One region of the Nocardia sp. CA-119907 genome, then DNA from elsewhere that is predicted to be linked to it. Evidence: riboswitches for the same ligand, from Rfam matches in the RefSeq annotation. Region 1 holds a riboswitch; the other holds the start of a gene.
What was found. Region 1 has a riboswitch for S-adenosylmethionine ahead of ACQP2D_RS03160 (rhodanese-like domain-containing protein). Riboswitches for the same ligand answer to the same signal wherever they lie in the genome.
Positions count from the first base shown of each region.

Region 2: linked by a shared signal. The riboswitch ahead of ACQP2D_RS38470 (bifunctional o-acetylhomoserine/o-acetylserine sulfhydrylase) and the one ahead of ACQP2D_RS03160 (rhodanese-like domain-containing protein) in region 1 are both predicted to bind S-adenosylmethionine.

Region 1 covers NZ_CP192091.1:661,865-669,848, reverse strand. Annotated here, with positions in the region: gene ACQP2D_RS03165 (O-succinylhomoserine sulfhydrylase) at 883-2,097, opposite strand; gene ACQP2D_RS03160 (rhodanese-like domain-containing protein) at 2,094-2,510, opposite strand; SAM riboswitch class IV at 2,525-2,641, opposite strand; gene ACQP2D_RS03155 (Rv0361 family membrane protein) at 2,705-3,160, opposite strand; gene ACQP2D_RS03150 (FAD-dependent oxidoreductase) at 3,524-4,912, shown strand; gene ACQP2D_RS03145 (amidohydrolase family protein) at 5,037-5,909, shown strand; gene ACQP2D_RS03140 (DUF456 domain-containing protein) at 6,047-6,529, opposite strand; gene ACQP2D_RS03135 (TetR/AcrR family transcriptional regulator) at 6,772-7,359, opposite strand; gene ACQP2D_RS03130 (hypothetical protein) at 7,391-7,627, shown strand; gene ACQP2D_RS03125 (NUDIX hydrolase) at 7,706-7,984, shown strand, end outside.
Region 2 covers NZ_CP192091.1:8,501,385-8,509,368, forward strand. Annotated here, with positions in the region: gene ACQP2D_RS38455 (NADP-dependent isocitrate dehydrogenase) at 1-1,171, opposite strand, end outside; gene ACQP2D_RS38460 (MFS transporter) at 1,461-2,954, opposite strand; gene ACQP2D_RS38465 (TetR family transcriptional regulator) at 3,089-3,841, shown strand; SAM riboswitch class IV at 3,885-3,995, shown strand; gene ACQP2D_RS38470 (bifunctional o-acetylhomoserine/o-acetylserine sulfhydrylase) at 4,079-5,428, shown strand; gene metX (homoserine O-acetyltransferase MetX) at 5,425-6,579, shown strand; gene ACQP2D_RS38480 (hypothetical protein) at 6,712-7,131, opposite strand; gene ACQP2D_RS38485 (TetR/AcrR family transcriptional regulator) at 7,208-7,909, opposite strand.

The sequences.
Region 1 (7,984 bases):
CCACACCTACGCCAAACACCCCACCCCGACCCAACGGCACAACGAACCAACAACCATCCACCCACACGAACCAGACCCAGGCCCGCTCATCACCAACAGCCACACCTACGCCAAACACCCCACCCCGACCCAACGGCACAACGAACCAACAACCATCCACCCACACGAACCAGACCCAGGCCCGCTCATCACCAACAGCCACACCTACGCCAAACACCCCACCCCGACCCAACGGCACAACGAACCAACAACCATCCACCCACACGAACCAGACCCAGGCCCGCTCATCACCAACAGCCACACCTACGCCAAACACCCCACCCCGACCCAACGGCACAACGAACCAACAACCATCCACCCACACGAACCAGACCCAGGCCCGCTCATCACCAACAGCCACACCTACGCCAAACACCCCACCCCGACCCAACGGCACAACGAACCAACAACCATCCACCCACACGAACCAGACCCAGGCCCGCTCATCACCAACAGCCACACCTACGCCAAACACCCCACCCCGACCCAACGGCACAACGAACCAACAACCATCCACCCACACGAACCAGACCCAAGACCCCTCAACTCTGGCCCGGCGGCACAACCAGCCGACAGCGATTCACCCGCGCGAACGAGACCCAGGCCCGCTCATCGCCAATAGCCACGGCTACGCCAAAACACCCCACGCTGCCCCGGCGGCACAACAAGCCGACTGCCATTAATCCGCACGAACCGGCAAAACACCCCACCCTCGCCCGGCAGCACAACGAGCCAACAGCCAGTCACCGGCACGTTTGAGTCCGAACGCGACTGAGTCCGACGCGACTGAGTCCGAACGCGACGCGGGCGCACGATGCCATCGCGTCGCGTTCGTCGGATGTACTAGCTCAGCGCGTGGTCCAAATCGCCCAGCAGATCCTCGACATCCTCCAGCCCCACCGAGATGCGCACGACGCCGTCGGACAGGCCGATGGTGGCGCGGCCCTCGGGGCCCATGGCGCGGTGGGTGGTGGTGGCGGGGTGGGTGATCAGGGTCTTGGAGTCACCGAGGTTGTTGGAGATATCGACGATGCGCAACCGGTTGAGCACCTCGAAGGCCCGCTTCTTCGCCTCGTGCTCCGGCGCGTTCAGCTCGAAGGTGACGACCGTGCCGCCGCCGCTCATCTGACTGGTCGCCAGCTCGTGTTGCGGATGTGATTCCAGATACGGATAGCGCACCCATGAGACGGACTTATTGCCCTCGAGGAAGCGGGCGATGCGCAGCGCGGATTCGGTCGAATGCCGCACCCGCAGCGGCATGGTCTCCAACCCCTTGAGCAGGGTCCACGCATTGAACGGGCTCAGCGCCGGACCGGTATGGCGCATAAGGGTCTTCACCGGACCGTCGATGTAATCCCGGGGGCCGAGGATCGCGCCGCCGAGCACCCGGCCCTGGCCGTCGATGTGCTTGGTGCCGGAATACACCAGCACATCCGCGCCGAGCTCGAAACCACGCTGCAGGAGCGGGGTGGCAAAGACGTTGTCCAGCACCACCTTCGCGCCCGCGGCATGGGCGAGTTCGGTCACCCGGCGCACATCAACCAGCGTCTGCATCGGGTTGGCCGGCGTCTCGAAGAACACGGCCTGGGTCGGCACCGACAGCGCCTGCTCCCACTGGTCCAGATCATCGCCGTCGACGAAGACGGTCTCCACACCCCAGCGCGGCAGGATCTCGTTGCACACCACGAAGCACGAGCCGAAGAGGCTGCGCGCGGCCACGAGTCGATCGCCCGCACCCAGCAGCGCGCCGAGCGCGGTGAATACCGCCGACATACCGCTCGCGGTCGCGAAACCGGCCTCGGCGCCGTCGATCAGGCGCAGTCGCTCCTCGAACATGGCCACCGTCGGGTTGCCGTAGCGGGAGTAGACGAAGTGTTCGATATCGCCGGTGAATGCGGCCTCGGCCGCCTCGGCGCTCTCGTAGACGAAACCGGAGGACAGGTACAGCGCCTCGGCGGTCTCCTCGAATCCGGAGCGGCGCAGGCCGCCGCGGACGCCGAGCGTCGCGGGGCCGACCCCCTCGGGCAGCGGTTTGTCGAACGCACCACCGGTGATCATGACTGCCGCCACGGCAGACCGAGTGCGCGCCAGCCGGAGCCGCCGCGGTGACCGAACTCGTCGATCGGGCCCTCGAAGCCCTCGAGCACGTTGTACGACGGTTCGATCCCGACACCGGTCGCGGCGACCGCGGCACCGATGGAACGCTGCCCGGAGCGACAGAGAAAGACCACGGGCGCCGCCGGGTCGCGACCCTCCAGTGCCGAGGTCAGCTGTGCGACGAACTCACCGTTGCGGGCGCCACTGCTGTCGACCCATTCGATCAGCACCGTCGGCCGATCGATCGAGCTCGTATCGGGGACGCCGACAAAGCGCCATTCGGCCTCGGTGCGCACATCGACCAACACGGCCTCGGGATTGTCGCGCAACAACTCCCACGCCTGCTGTGGGGTGATGTCACCGGCATATGTCATGCGATCCTCCTGTGAATCCACGCTTGCCGCACCTGGGTTTCGGTGCGCGGCCAGGTCGTCACCCGGAGCACCCCACCGCGGAGGAGGGTTGCCGACCAGCTAGCCGGGGCTTGACGCTGGTTCTCATGACCTGCGTCCGAGATTGCCTGGGCAGGGGCCGCCATGTCAAACCCAGGTCAGCGCCGCGCCGGTAATCAGTTGCAGACGATCCAGCGGTCGCTGGAGCGAATCAAATTCCACGTCGCCGGCGTCTCCCGGCCGTCGACCGCGATGGTCACGTTCGCCTTCGCCCTATCGCCGTCGACCATGGCATTGTCAATGTTGGTGACCTTGATCGACTTTCCGGCCGCGGCGCCACCGAACTGGGCGGCCAGCGGCGACTTGCTCTCGTCGAATCCTTGGCAGGCCACCGCGGGCGGCGGTGTGCTGTCGGTGGTGCCTCTGGCCTCCGCGTAGCGATGCACCGCGGCCGCGATCTTGTCCGAATCTGTGACATTTTTCTCAGCGGGCGAGAGCACGGCGCCCAGCACGATGGCGACCAGGACGACGGCCGCGAATACCGCCGCCGCGATGAACGGCGCCATCGTGCGGCGATCGGTCTGGTCGACCTCGATCACCGGTTCGTCGTCGGTGCCCTGCTGCTCTGTCATGGGTCGATCATCCCTGGTGGGCAGCGGTATCCGACAGGCGCCCCCGGACCGCGCTCGACCTCGCACCGCGGGCGGCGCGGCAATGATCTGATAGCCACCCGGACAGTGGGTACTCCGATAAGTGAGCCTGGATGGCAACCATCCGGTTCACGCACCGCCCGCAGGGTGCGCCATGCGCCACCGATAGAATCGCGAGACTGCGGCCTGCTGTCATAGCCATATGTCAGCTCACCGACGTAGCGACTGTGCAGCCGCGAGCCGCCTGTCCGCATCGTCAGGTGCAACCAAAGAAGGTGCGCCAAGTTAGCCTAAGCTAAGACTGACGCCATTAATTGTTTCGACCATAAGGGTGCGCGTAAGAAGATGACCGAACACAGTGCAGCGACTCGCCCGCTTCGCATAGCGATCGTGGGCGCAGGACCGGCCGGTATCTACGCCGCCGACGCGTTGATGAAGTCCGATGCCGATGTGAGCATCGACCTGTACGAGCGCATGCCGGCGCCGTTCGGTCTGATTCGCTACGGCGTCGCGCCCGACCACCCGCGCATCAAGGGCATCATCACCGCCCTGCACAAGGTGCTCGACAAGCCGCAGGTCCGCCTGCTCGGCAATATCGACTACGGCACCGACATCACCCTCGACGATCTGCGCACGTTCTATGACGCGGTGATCTTCTCCACCGGCGCCAACGCCGACCGCGCGCTGGACATCCCCGGCATCGGCCTGGACGGCAGCTACGGCGCCGCGGACTTCGTGTCCTGGTACGACGGACATCCGGATGTGCCGCGCACCTGGCCGCTGGAGGCCGAGAAGGTCGCCGTGCTCGGTGTCGGCAATGTCGCACTCGATGTCGCGCGTGTGCTCGCCAAGACCGGTGACGAACTGCTGCCGACCGAAATCCCGCCGAACGTCTACAACGGCCTGAAGGCGAACAAGGCGGTCGAGGTGCACGTCTTTGGCCGCCGCGGTCCTGCCCAAGCCAAGTTCACTCCGCTCGAGCTGCGCGAACTCGACCACTCCCCGACCATCGAGGTCATCGTCGATCCCGAGGACATCGACTACGACGAGGGCTCCGAGGCCGCGCGCCGGCACTCCAAGCAGGTCGACATGATCGCGAACACCCTCGAGCAGTGGGCCATCCGCGATGTCGGCAACCGCCCGCACAAGCTGTTCCTGCACTTCTTCGAATCCCCGGCGGAGATCATCGGTGAGGACGGCAAGGTCGTCGGCCTGCGCACCGAGCGCACCCAGCTCGACGGCACCGGCAATGTCAAGGGCACCGGCGTCTTCAAGGACTGGGACGTCCAGGCCATCTATCGCGCGGTCGGCTACCTGTCGCAGAACCTCACCAATCTGCCGTTCGACGACCAGGCCGGCGTGGTCCCGAACGAGGCCGGACGCGTCATCGCCGACGAGGACGCCGACGGTGCGCAGCGCTACCTGCCCGCCACCTACGTCACCGGCTGGATCAAGCGCGGTCCGGTCGGTCTCATCGGCCACACCAAGGGCGATGCCAACGAGACCGTGGCCTGCCTGCTCGACGACAGCGTGAATTTCACTCCGGCCGAGAAGCCGGAACTGGACGCCGTCACCGAATTCCTCGAGGGCAAGGGCATCCCGTTCACCACCTGGCAGGGCTGGTACCGCCTCGACGCGCACGAGCGCGCCCTCGGTGAGCCGGAGGGTCGCGAGCGCGTCAAGGTCGTCGAGCGCGAGGACATGCTGCGCGCCAGCGAACCGCACAAGGTCTAGTGCCGGTGCCACAGGGGGTGAGCGTCACCTCCTGTGGCACTCGACAATCCGACACGGCCGCGGCAGCGCAAAATCTGTCGGGTCCGCCGCAGCGGAAAATCCTTCACTGAGGCATTCTGTACAAGTGTTCGATGCCCATCTCCACATCTTCGACCCGCGGTTCCCGCTGGCCGAGAACGAGGGCTACCTGCCCGACCCGTTCACCATCGCCGATTACCGAAAGCGTATGTCGCTCTTCGATGTCGGCGGCGGGGCCGTGGTCAGCGGATCCTTCCAAGGCACCGATCAGACCTACCTGAAGGCGGCGCTCGCGGAACTGGGCGAGGGCTGGGTCGGCGTCACCGCATTGGACCCCGATGCCACCGATGCCGAGATCATCGAACTCGACCGCATCGGTGTGCGGGCACTGCGCTTCAACGTCAAGCGCGCGGCCGCGGATATCACCGCGATGACCCTGCTGGCGCTGCGGGCGCACGATCTGGTCGGCTGGCATGTCGAGGTCTATATCGACGGCACCATGCTCACCTCACTGCAACCGGTGATCTCGAAACTGCCGGTGTTCTCCATCGACCACCTTGGCATGTCCGAGGAGGGCCTGCCCTACCTGCTCGATCTGGTCGATGGCGGCGCGCGGGTGAAGGCGACCGGCTTCGGGCGGGTGCACATGAATGTGGCCGATACGCTGCGCCGCATCCACGCGGTCAATCCCGAGGCGCTCATGTTCGGCACGGATCTGCCCGGCACCAGGGCGGGACGGCCCTTCGACGATTCCGACGTCGATCTGATCTGCGATGTGGTCGGCACCGATATGTTCAAGGTGCTCGAGGACAACGCGCGGGCGTTCTACCGACTACCCGCCCGCGTACGCGATACTCCGACCGATCCGGCACCCACCCTGCCGATCCTGCGCACCGAACAGCCGACCCTGCCGCTGCGCCGCGATGAGATCCCGAAACTCGAAGCGGCGGATACGATCCCATTCCCCGCCATCGAGTGAGTACAATCCGGCCGTAACCCTCATTTGCCGGGATCGTCCCGCTTCAGGGTGGTCGGACATACGGCATGACCGAAACCCCAGCGGGGCCGGTTACCCGAGTTGTCCACCACTGTTGACCCGACGGAGCCCGCCTCGAATCAGGTCACGATGGCGCCGATGACCCACACCCCGGTCGCCAGCAGCGCGCCGAAGAGTTCGATGAGCATCGACAGGCCGACGCCCTCGAGGGCGTGAACCGTTGCCTGCCAGGCGGGTTGGTTTTCGCGGAGGCGGTGGAGTTCCGAAAGGTACACGCCCAGCACGAATCCGATGAACAACCCGACCACCGGGATGATGAAGAAGCCCACGATGCCCAGGACCGCGCCCACGAACAGCGCGCGATTGGAAACCCCCGCATCCTTCATCTTCCGCCCCGGCCATGTGTACTTGATGATCCCGGAGAGCACCAGAAACGCGGTACTGATACCGAACACGACCCAAGCCGTCGCCCCACCGGTCACGACCGCCCAGACCGCAATGGCCCCGAAGATCAATATGACCCCGGGCAGTATCGGAACGATGATCCCGACCACCCCGACCAGAATTACCAAGCCGACAACGACCTCACCCCAAGCTGACACCGCCGGTCCCTCCGCTCTCCGCGCCCAGTCACGCTGCCTGGATTCTCACCTACCCACCCCTCCCGCGCACACGGGAGGCTCGCCCCCTACGGAAAACCGCCCATAGCTCGCGGAGCCGCCCCAACTCCAGCCACGCCGGACCCTCCGCAGATCACTCGGTCACCAACGACCTGGACGAGCGATCACCATGCGCTGATGCAGGTAACCGTCGAGAAGCACCTGCACCAGTGCATTCTCGGCTGCTATTGGGGTTTGGGCCCGACGCCGGAGAGGAGGGTGGTGATCAGGCGTGCGGCTAGGGCGTCGGGGTTGGTGGTGCCGTCGAGTTCGGTGGTGCCGTGGACGGTTTCGGTGATGAGGGCCAGGTAGGCGCGGCGAACCGAGAGTAAGTCGGCGTCGGGGGCGATGATGCCGTCGGATTGGGCGTGGGCTAGGGCGGCATCGCATTTCGCGAAGACGCGGGCCTGTAGGTCGGCTACCTCGGGGTCGGTTTCGTCGACTCGGTCCAGTGCGTACGCGGCGCCGTATTTGATCTCGATGACATTGGCGGTGGCCTGGTGTAGGGCGACCATGGGGGGCGCGGTCTCTGGGCGGGCCGCGTCTACGGCGGCGTCGATGCGGCGCCACGCGTTGACCGCCATGGTGCGCAGCAGCTCTTCGCGGCTGGCGAAGCGGCGGTGCACGGTGGTTCGGGCGACGCCGGCGGCTTCGGCGATCTGTTCCAGCGTCGCACGGGGGTTTTCGCTCAGCACTCGCTCCGCGGCATCGAGGATGGCGCGCACGGTGCGTTCGGCGTCGGCGCGCAGCGGGCGCGCGGATGTGGGCGGCATGGGCTCCTCTTCGCTGAGATCTGCTGCACTGGTGGGCACCCGCAAGGCCGCGATCGGCCCGTCCATGGACAGCGCGGCGCACGTCGTCCGCTCGGCCCTGCGTGCCCTCGAACGCAACAGGGGCTATGTGGTGCCCGGTGCGGGAAACTTCGCCTCCGCGCATCTGATGCCGCGCCGACCGCGTACCCTCGTCGCCCGAATCGCCAAGCTGGTGACCCGCGGCGTGGCCGATGCGGCCGATCAAGGTTCGGCGCGCACAGCGGCGTGAGGTCGGCCGGAGCCGAGAGCGTGCCGATGGGCGAGAACTGACGTCACCGAATCTCCGAAGCTGGGGCAAGATCGAAGGATGGGCCCCACCACGGGACCTCGCGTCCCCACCAGCATCGCCGACTTCCGCGCAACGGCCAGCGCGCGGCTGCACGGGTATCCACACACCGAGGTCCCGGACGCACCGGGCCTCCGTCGCGCCGCGGTCCTGCTCTGTGTGGTCGATGAACCGGACGGCCCGTTATCGGTGATCGTCATCAAGCGGGCATATCGCGGGCGCAATGCCGGACAGTGGGGATTGCCGGGTGGGCGGGTCGATGCGGGCGAAACCACCGAACAGGCGGCGATTCGTGAGCTG
Region 2 (7,984 bases), 1.8 Mb from region 1:
CCTCGGTGGTCAGGTAGCCCTGGTCGCCGCCGACGAGCAGCGCGAGGTCCTTGGTCATCTGGCCGCCTTCGACGGTCTTGATGACGACGTCCTCGAGGGTCTGCGCGAAGCCGATCACCTCGGGGGTGTTGTCCAGCTTGCCGCGGTGCTCGAGGCCGCGGGTCCAGGCGAAGATCGACGCGATCGGGTTGGTCGAGGTCGGCTTGCCCTGCTGGTGCTGGCGGTAGTGCCGGGTGACGGTGCCGTGCGCGGCCTCGGCCTCACAGGTCTTGCCGTCCGGGGTCAGCAGCACCGAGGTCATCAGGCCGAGCGAGCCGAAGCCCTGGGCCACGGTGTCGGACTGCACGTCGCCGTCGTAGTTCTTGCAGGCCCAGACGTAGCCGCCCTCCCACTTCATGGAGGAGGCGACCATATCGTCGATCAGGCGGTGCTCGTAGGTGAGGCCCGCGGCGTCGTACTGGGTCTTGAACTCGGTGTCGAAGACTTCCTGGAAGGTGTCCTTGAACATGCCGTCGTAGGCCTTGAGGATGGTGTTCTTCGTCGACATGTACACCGGGTAGTTCTGCTGCAGGCCGTAGTTGAGCGACGCGCGCGCGAAGTCCTCGATGGACTTCTTGAAGTTGTACATGCCCATGATGACGCCGCCGTCCTCGGGCATCTTCACGACTTCGTGCACGATCGGCTCGCTGCCGTCGTCCGGGGTGAAGGTGAGGGTGACCGTGCCGCCCTCGAACACCTTGAAGTCGGTGGCGCGGTACTGGTCACCGAACGCGTGACGGCCGATGATGATCGGCTTGGTCCAACCGGGAACCAGACGCGGCACATTCGAGATGATGATCGGCGCGCGGAAAATGGTGCCGCCGAGAATATTGCGGATGGTGCCGTTGGGCGAGCGCCACATCTTCTTCAGGCCGAATTCCTCGACCCGGGCCTCATCGGGGGTGATGGTGGCACATTTGACACCGACGCCGTGCTCTTTGATGGCGTTCGCGGCGTCGATGGTGACCTGGTCGTCGGTCTTGTCCCGATACTCGATGCCGAGGTCGTAGTACTCCAGGTTCACATCGAGATACGGGTGGATCAGCTTGTCCTTGATGAACTGCCAGATGATCCGGGTCATCTCGTCGCCGTCGAGTTCTACGACGGTGCCTTCAACCTTGATCTTGGACATGGATCTTCGTGTCCTCCTAGGATGGTGCCCTCATTGCACGGCCAGGCGAACACGCTTGTGAGCGGACCCTAGCTGTTCCAACAGACAACGTATATGTCCCGCGTTGTCCGCGAGACATGTGGTGCAAACAAGACAAGCGTACTGCTGCCATTGACCTCACCGCGCGGGCAGCCCCCGATGTGAAGACGCTCGAAATAGTTACCGACAAGTAGGTCGGCAGTGACGTGCGCCACCGCGAAATAGCAATGTCCGGGTATCCCGAAGGACACCCGGACAAGCTATTTCATGATCAGACCGCGACCGGAATCCGCGCGTCCTCCTCGGATCCCTCGATCAGGTTTTCCGGCTTGTCCCGAATCATCAACGCGATCACCGGAATTGCGGCGAGGAAGAATCCGGCGCCGACATAGAACGCGACGTCGTAGCTGTGGATCGAGGCACGGGCCATCAGGTTGTCGACCATCGGGTTGTTCTGCGCGAAGGTCTTGGCCGTCTGCACCGAGATCGTGGTGAGCAGCGCGGTACCGACCGCACCGCCGACCTGCTGAGCCGCGTTCAGCAGCGCACTGGCCACACCCGAGTCCTCCTCCTCGACCTGATGCAGCGCGACGGTCTGCATGCCGACGAACAGCGGGCCCATGCCGAGCGCGATCAGCACCTGCGCGGGCAGCACGCTGGCCGCGTAGCTGTCGCCGAAGCTCAGCTGCGCCAGCCACACCAGCCCGAGGACACCGAGCACGGCGCCCGCCACCATCAGCGGACGCGGGCCGAGCTTCGGCAGCAGCGCGCTGGTGACACCGGCGGAGATCGCGATGCCCGCCGGGAACGGCAGGAAGGCGAAGCCGGCCTTCAGCGACGAGTAGCCGAGGGTGATCTGGAAGTAGTAGCTCAGGAACAGGAACATCGCGAACATGGCGATCGGGATCAGCAATGCGGCGAGGAACGCGCCGCCGCGGTTGATCTCACCCGGAATATGCAGCGGCAGCAGCGGATTCGTCGAGCGGCGCTCGATGACGACGAAGGCGATCAGCAATGCGACACCGACGACGAGCAATCCGAGGGTGCTCCCGGCCAGCCAGCCGTCCTCGGCGGCGCGGCTGAATCCGTACACGATGGCGATCAGACCGAGCGTCACGGTGACCGCACCCGGCACGTCATAGCCGCCGGTGCGCGGCGTCGGCACATCCCGCACCACGAACGCCAGCGCGCCGAGCAGCGCGAGCAGTGCGATCGGGGTGTTCACCAGCAGGCACCAGCGCCACGAGGCGTACTCGGTCAGCGCCCCACCCGCGATCAGGCCGAGCGCCGCACCACCCGCGGAGATTCCGGCGAACACGCCGAATGCGGTCGCGCGCTCCTTCGCCTCGGTGAAGGTCACCGAGAGCAATGACAGCGCCGCCGGTGCGAGCAACGCCGCGAACGCGCCCTGCAGCGCACGCCCGGCAAACAGCTCGGCGCCGTTCTGCGCCAGACCGGCCACCGCGGATGCCCCGGCGAAGCCGACGAGACCGACGATGAAGATTCGGCGCCGCCCCATATAGTCGGCCAGCCGTCCGCCGAGCAGCAGCAGACCGCCGAAGATCAGTGTGTAGGCGGTGAGCATCCACTGCCTGTTGCCGTCGCTGATGTCGAGGTCCTGCTGCGCGAAGGGCAGCGAGATGGTCACGATGGTGGCGTCGAGAACCACCATGAGCTGGGCCAATGCAATCACACCCAGCGCCAGCCAGCGCGTCGAGCTGGCCTGTCTTCCTGGAACTTCCACCACTGTCGCGGTCTCGCTCACTGTCTTCTCCTAGCCGTCCGAAGTCGTGCAGTCATCCTGTCATCGACGGACATTTGTCGTCAAGAGAAAAATGTCGCATCACGACATTTGACTGTTAAGGACACGAAATGTCCCGATTGCGATAGCATGGGGCCATGCTCGAGTCATCGACGCCGATCGGCGCGAGCGCCGCAGCCGACAACGCTGTGCGCGCCACAGCAAACCCAGGGCTCGGTTCGTCCGGCGCCGGCGCGAGCGTGGGATTGCGCGAACGCAAGAAGCAGCAGACCCGGCTGCGCATCATCGAGGTCGCGTTGGACCTTTGCGACGCACAGGGATTCGACGCGACGACGGTCGAGCAGATCGCGAACGGCGCGGACGTGTCACCGCGCACCATCAACCGGTACTTCGACAGCAAAGAGGACATCGTCCTCGGGCCGGTCAAGGACTTCGGCCTCGCCATCGCCGAATGCCTGCGCGGACTTCCGGTCACCGGCAATGAACTGCTATCGCTGCGCGAGGCATTCCTGCAAGTCGTCGATCACGCCGCGGAAAGCGTCGATGGCCCCATTTCGTTCCGGCGCTTCCAGCAGATGCAGCGGATCCTGCGCAGCAGTCCGACGGTCAGCGCGCAGAGCATGGAACTCGCCGACGATAAGAACGTCGCGATCGCCGAAGCGATCGCCGACCGACTCGACACCCAGCCCGACGCGCTGCCGGTGCGCCTGGTCGTCGGCGCCTGGCAGCTGATCGGTCATCTCAGCATGGAATGTTCGAACTCGATCTTCGACGAGGCCGACACCTCGGCCGCCGCTGCCGACGCCCGCAACGCGTTCACCACATCATTCGACGAGTTCATGCGGGTGTGCACCGGGCGCACCGACGTCGCCGCGGCGGAAAACCGGTAACGGATTTCAGCCGCCGACCGCACTCCGGTTACCATGTCGGTCAGGTCATGAGTGCCAGCGCGAAGCCCCGGCTTGCTGGACGGCAACCCTCCAGCTGCGGTGGGGTGCTCCGGGTGATGACCGGGCTCTCGAAAGCCGAGAGCAAGCGCGCACTTCAGGAGGTTCCCGCCATGTGTTGTTGTCCGTCACCCGCATTCCGTTGAAACCTGCTGGCGAACAACCCCTTTGGAGCAAGACATGAGTGACCCCAACGCGTCCGCGACCGATATCGATTCCGCCGGAATCGATCCGGCGCAGTGGTCCTTCGAGACCAAGCAGATCCACGCGGGCCAGACGCCCGACGAGATCACCGGCGCACGCGCACTCCCGATCTACCAGACCACCTCGTACGCCTTCCGTGATACCGATCACGCGGCCGCACTGTTCGGGCTGGCCGAGCCGGGCAATATCTACACCCGGATCATGAACCCGACCCAGGATGTGGTCGAGCAGCGCATCGCCGCCCTGGAGGGCGGTGTCGCCGCGCTGTTGCTGGCCTCCGGTCAGGCCGCGGAGACCTACGCGATCCTCAATCTCGCCGCCGCTGGCGATCACATCGTCTCCAGCCCGCACCTCTACGGCGGCACCTACAACCTGTTCCACTACTCGCTGCCCAAGCTCGGCATCGAGGTGTCCTTCGTCGAGGATCCGGACGATCTCGAGCAGTGGCGCGCGGCGATCCGGCCGAATACCAAGGCCTTCTACGGCGAGACCATCGCCAACCCGAGCAGTGCGATCTTCGATATCCGCGGCATTTCCGCGATCGCGCACGCGGCGGGCCTGCCGCTGATCGTCGACAATACGGTCGCGACCCCGTACCTGATCCAGCCGCTGGCCCACGGCGCGGACATCGTCGTGCATTCGGCGACCAAGTACCTGGGCGGGCACGGTTCGGCGGTGGCCGGCGTGATCGTCGACGGCGGCGCCTTCGACTGGACCGTGCGCGACGCGCAGGGCGAATCCCGCTTCCCCGGTTTCACCACCCCGGACCCGAGCTACCACGGCGCGGTCTTCGCCGATCTCGGCGCTCCGGCCTATGCACTCAAGGCGCGGGTGCAGCTGCTGCGCGACCTCGGCGCGGCGATATCGCCGTTCAACGCGTTCCTGATCAGTCAGGGCATCGAAACGCTGAGCCTGCGGCTGGAGCGCCACGTCGCCAACGCACAGGCGGTCGCCGAATTCCTGAGCACGCATCCGGCCGTGGAATCGGTGTTCTACGCGGGCCTGCCGTCCTCGCCGTGGCATCGACGCGCCGCCGAACTGGCACCGAAGGGCGCGGGCGCGATCGTCGCGTTCGAACTGCGCGGCGGCGTCGATGCGGGCAAGAAGTTCGTGGACGCGTTAGCCCTGCACAGCCATGTAGCTAACATCGGGGATGTGCGTTCTCTCGTAATCCACCCGGCGTCCACGACACACTCGCAGTTGACGCCCGCTGAGCAACTGGCCTCCGGCGTCACCCCGGGGCTGGTCCGACTCGCCGTGGGCATCGAGGGGATCGATGACATCCTGGCCGATCTGCGAGCCGGTTTCGCGGCGGCTACGACGTGACTGTGAGTGCCGACCCGAGTACCGTCCGTTCGTCCGCGGTGGCCCTGCCACCGCCGGACGGGCGGCTCGGCATCATCGCCATCGGGGATGTGCGGCTGGAGAACGGCGCGGTCATCCCGGACGTCCATCTGGCCGTGCAGCGCTGGGGCGAGCTCTCCCCCATGCTGGACAATGTGGTGCTGGTCGAGCACGCGCTGACCGGTGACTCGCACGTCGTCGGGGTGCCCGACGATATCCACCCGCTGCCCGGCTGGTGGGACGGCATGGTCGGGCCCGGTGCGCCGGTGGATACCGACGAATGGTGCGTCGTCGCGACGAATGTGCTCGGCGGCTGCAAGGGCAGCACCGGCCCGTCATCGCTGGCACCGGACGGAAAGCCCTGGGGCGCAAGGTTTCCGGAGATCTCCATCCGCGATCAGGTGACCGCGGAAGCGGCGCTGCTCGATCTGCTCGGCATCGAGCGCCTTGCCGCCGTGGTCGGCGGTTCGATGGGCGGCATGCGCGTGCTGGAGTGGATGGTCGGCGCTCCCGATCGGGTCGGTTCCGCACTGGTGCTGGCCGTCGGCGCACGCGCCACCGCCGACCAGATCGGCACGCAGACAACGCAAATCGCCGCCATCAAGGCCGATCCGGACTGGCAGGGCGGCGATTATCATGACACCGACCGCGCCCCCATGGCCGGTATGGGCATCGCCCGGCGCATCGCGCACCTGACCTACCGGACCGAGGGCGAACTCGATCACCGGTTCGAGAACCACGCGCAGGGCGATGAGGATCCGTGGCACGGCGGCCGCTACGCGGTGCAGAGCTATCTGGACCACCAGGCCCAAAAGCTCTGTAGCCGTTTCGATCCCGCTACCTACGTGCTGCTCTCCGAGGCGATGAACCGCCACGATATCGGCCGCGGCCGCGGCGGCGTATCGGCCGCCCTGGCCGCCACTCCGGTCCCGTGCGTGGTCGGCGGTGTCGATTCCGATCGCCTGTACCCATTGCGAACCCAGCAGGAGTTGGCCGACGGCCTCCCCGGCTGCGAAGGTCTGGAAATCGTCCATTCCCGCGACGGACACGACGGCTTCCTCACCGAAGCGGCAGCGGTCTCGAAACTCCTGACCGAAACCATGCGCCTGGCCCGAATCAGCCGCACCCGCTGAACTCTCGCCGCGATGTTCAGCGGTTCGGCATCGGTGCCGCCCCGCGACGCCGGTCTGTCCGCGATCGATTGGTCGGGCAACAGCGCCCCGGGCCAGACCGCTGGGCCCGGGTGCTATTCGGTCTTGGGTGGGTCAGCCGAAGCTGCCGGTGCTCGGCTTGCCGGTTACGTCGACGGTGATGATGTCGGTGGTGGAGGCGTAGTCGTGGTTGCCGGTTGGGCGGTCGAAGGCGCAGGCGCCGCGGACGTGTACCTGGCCGGTGGGGAGGTTGCCGTTGCCCAGGGAGGTCTGGACCATCTTGCCGTCCGGAACGGCGAAGGAGGTCGGGTTGTTGCCGCCGAAGATTTCGCCGGTGTCGGCGTTGTAGACCCAGCACACGCCACGGTCGTTCGGGTTGTGGAATTTCGCCGAGACGGTTCCCGTCAGCGCGAAGACCTCTTCCATCACCGGGGGCTCCAGCCCGCTGGCGGTGGCGGTGGCGCCCGAGCCGAACGCGATCGCCATGGCAGGAAGCGCGGTCAGCGCGAGTACGGGAAGTCGTCGATTGGTCATGATCGAGATCATGCCATTCCCATCGGCTCACCCATGTTTTCCGGGTTGGGAAACCTGATCTAGTTGGACCGCAACATTATTCAGCTCGCAGGGCGCCTGCGTCGGGCGCGCCGACGAGCAACTGCACGATGGAGTGGACGAAGCCTTCGAGTCGCTCGCGGGGATATTCCTCCGGTGCGCTGACCGCGAGTCTGCCGAGCATTTCCGCGACGCTCAACAGCGAGTTGGTGAGCAGTCCGGAATCCATTCCCGCCCAGCGCGAATCGACCGCCATGCCCATGCGGACCAGCGACTCGGCCTGATCGAAGACGCCGGTGCGCGAATCGACAAGTGCCGCACGGTATTCGTCGGGGGCAGTGCCGGGTCCGGCGAGGATCAGCCGCCAGCGCGTCGGATTCTCCAGTGCGACACCGACAAATGCCGCAACGGTCGCGGAAGCGACCGCGACGGGGTCCGCGCCGAGCAGATCGGTCGGCAGCGTCGCGGCCACCTGCTCCAGGCCGCGTTCGCGTTCGCGTTCCAAGAGCGCCGCAACGAGTTCGGCGCGCGTCTTGAACACGGTGTACAGCACCGGTTTTCCGACACCGGCCTCGTGCGCGACCGCCTCCATGCTCAGTTCGTGCAGTTCCATTCGGCTCAGCACCGTGTAGGCGGCGTCGAGCAGTTGGGCACGACGCTCGTCGGGCGGCAGGCGGGGCGCGTATCGCCGTCGCGGCCGGTCCGGTGCGGCCGGCTTCGGCGCGGAACGCGATTTGGTCACTGTCGGGTTCACCTCCATTCGCATCCATCCTGTCAGCACCGGCGGCGGATTCGGAATCCGTCCACAGATAAATGCTACGGGGCCGTTGCATTG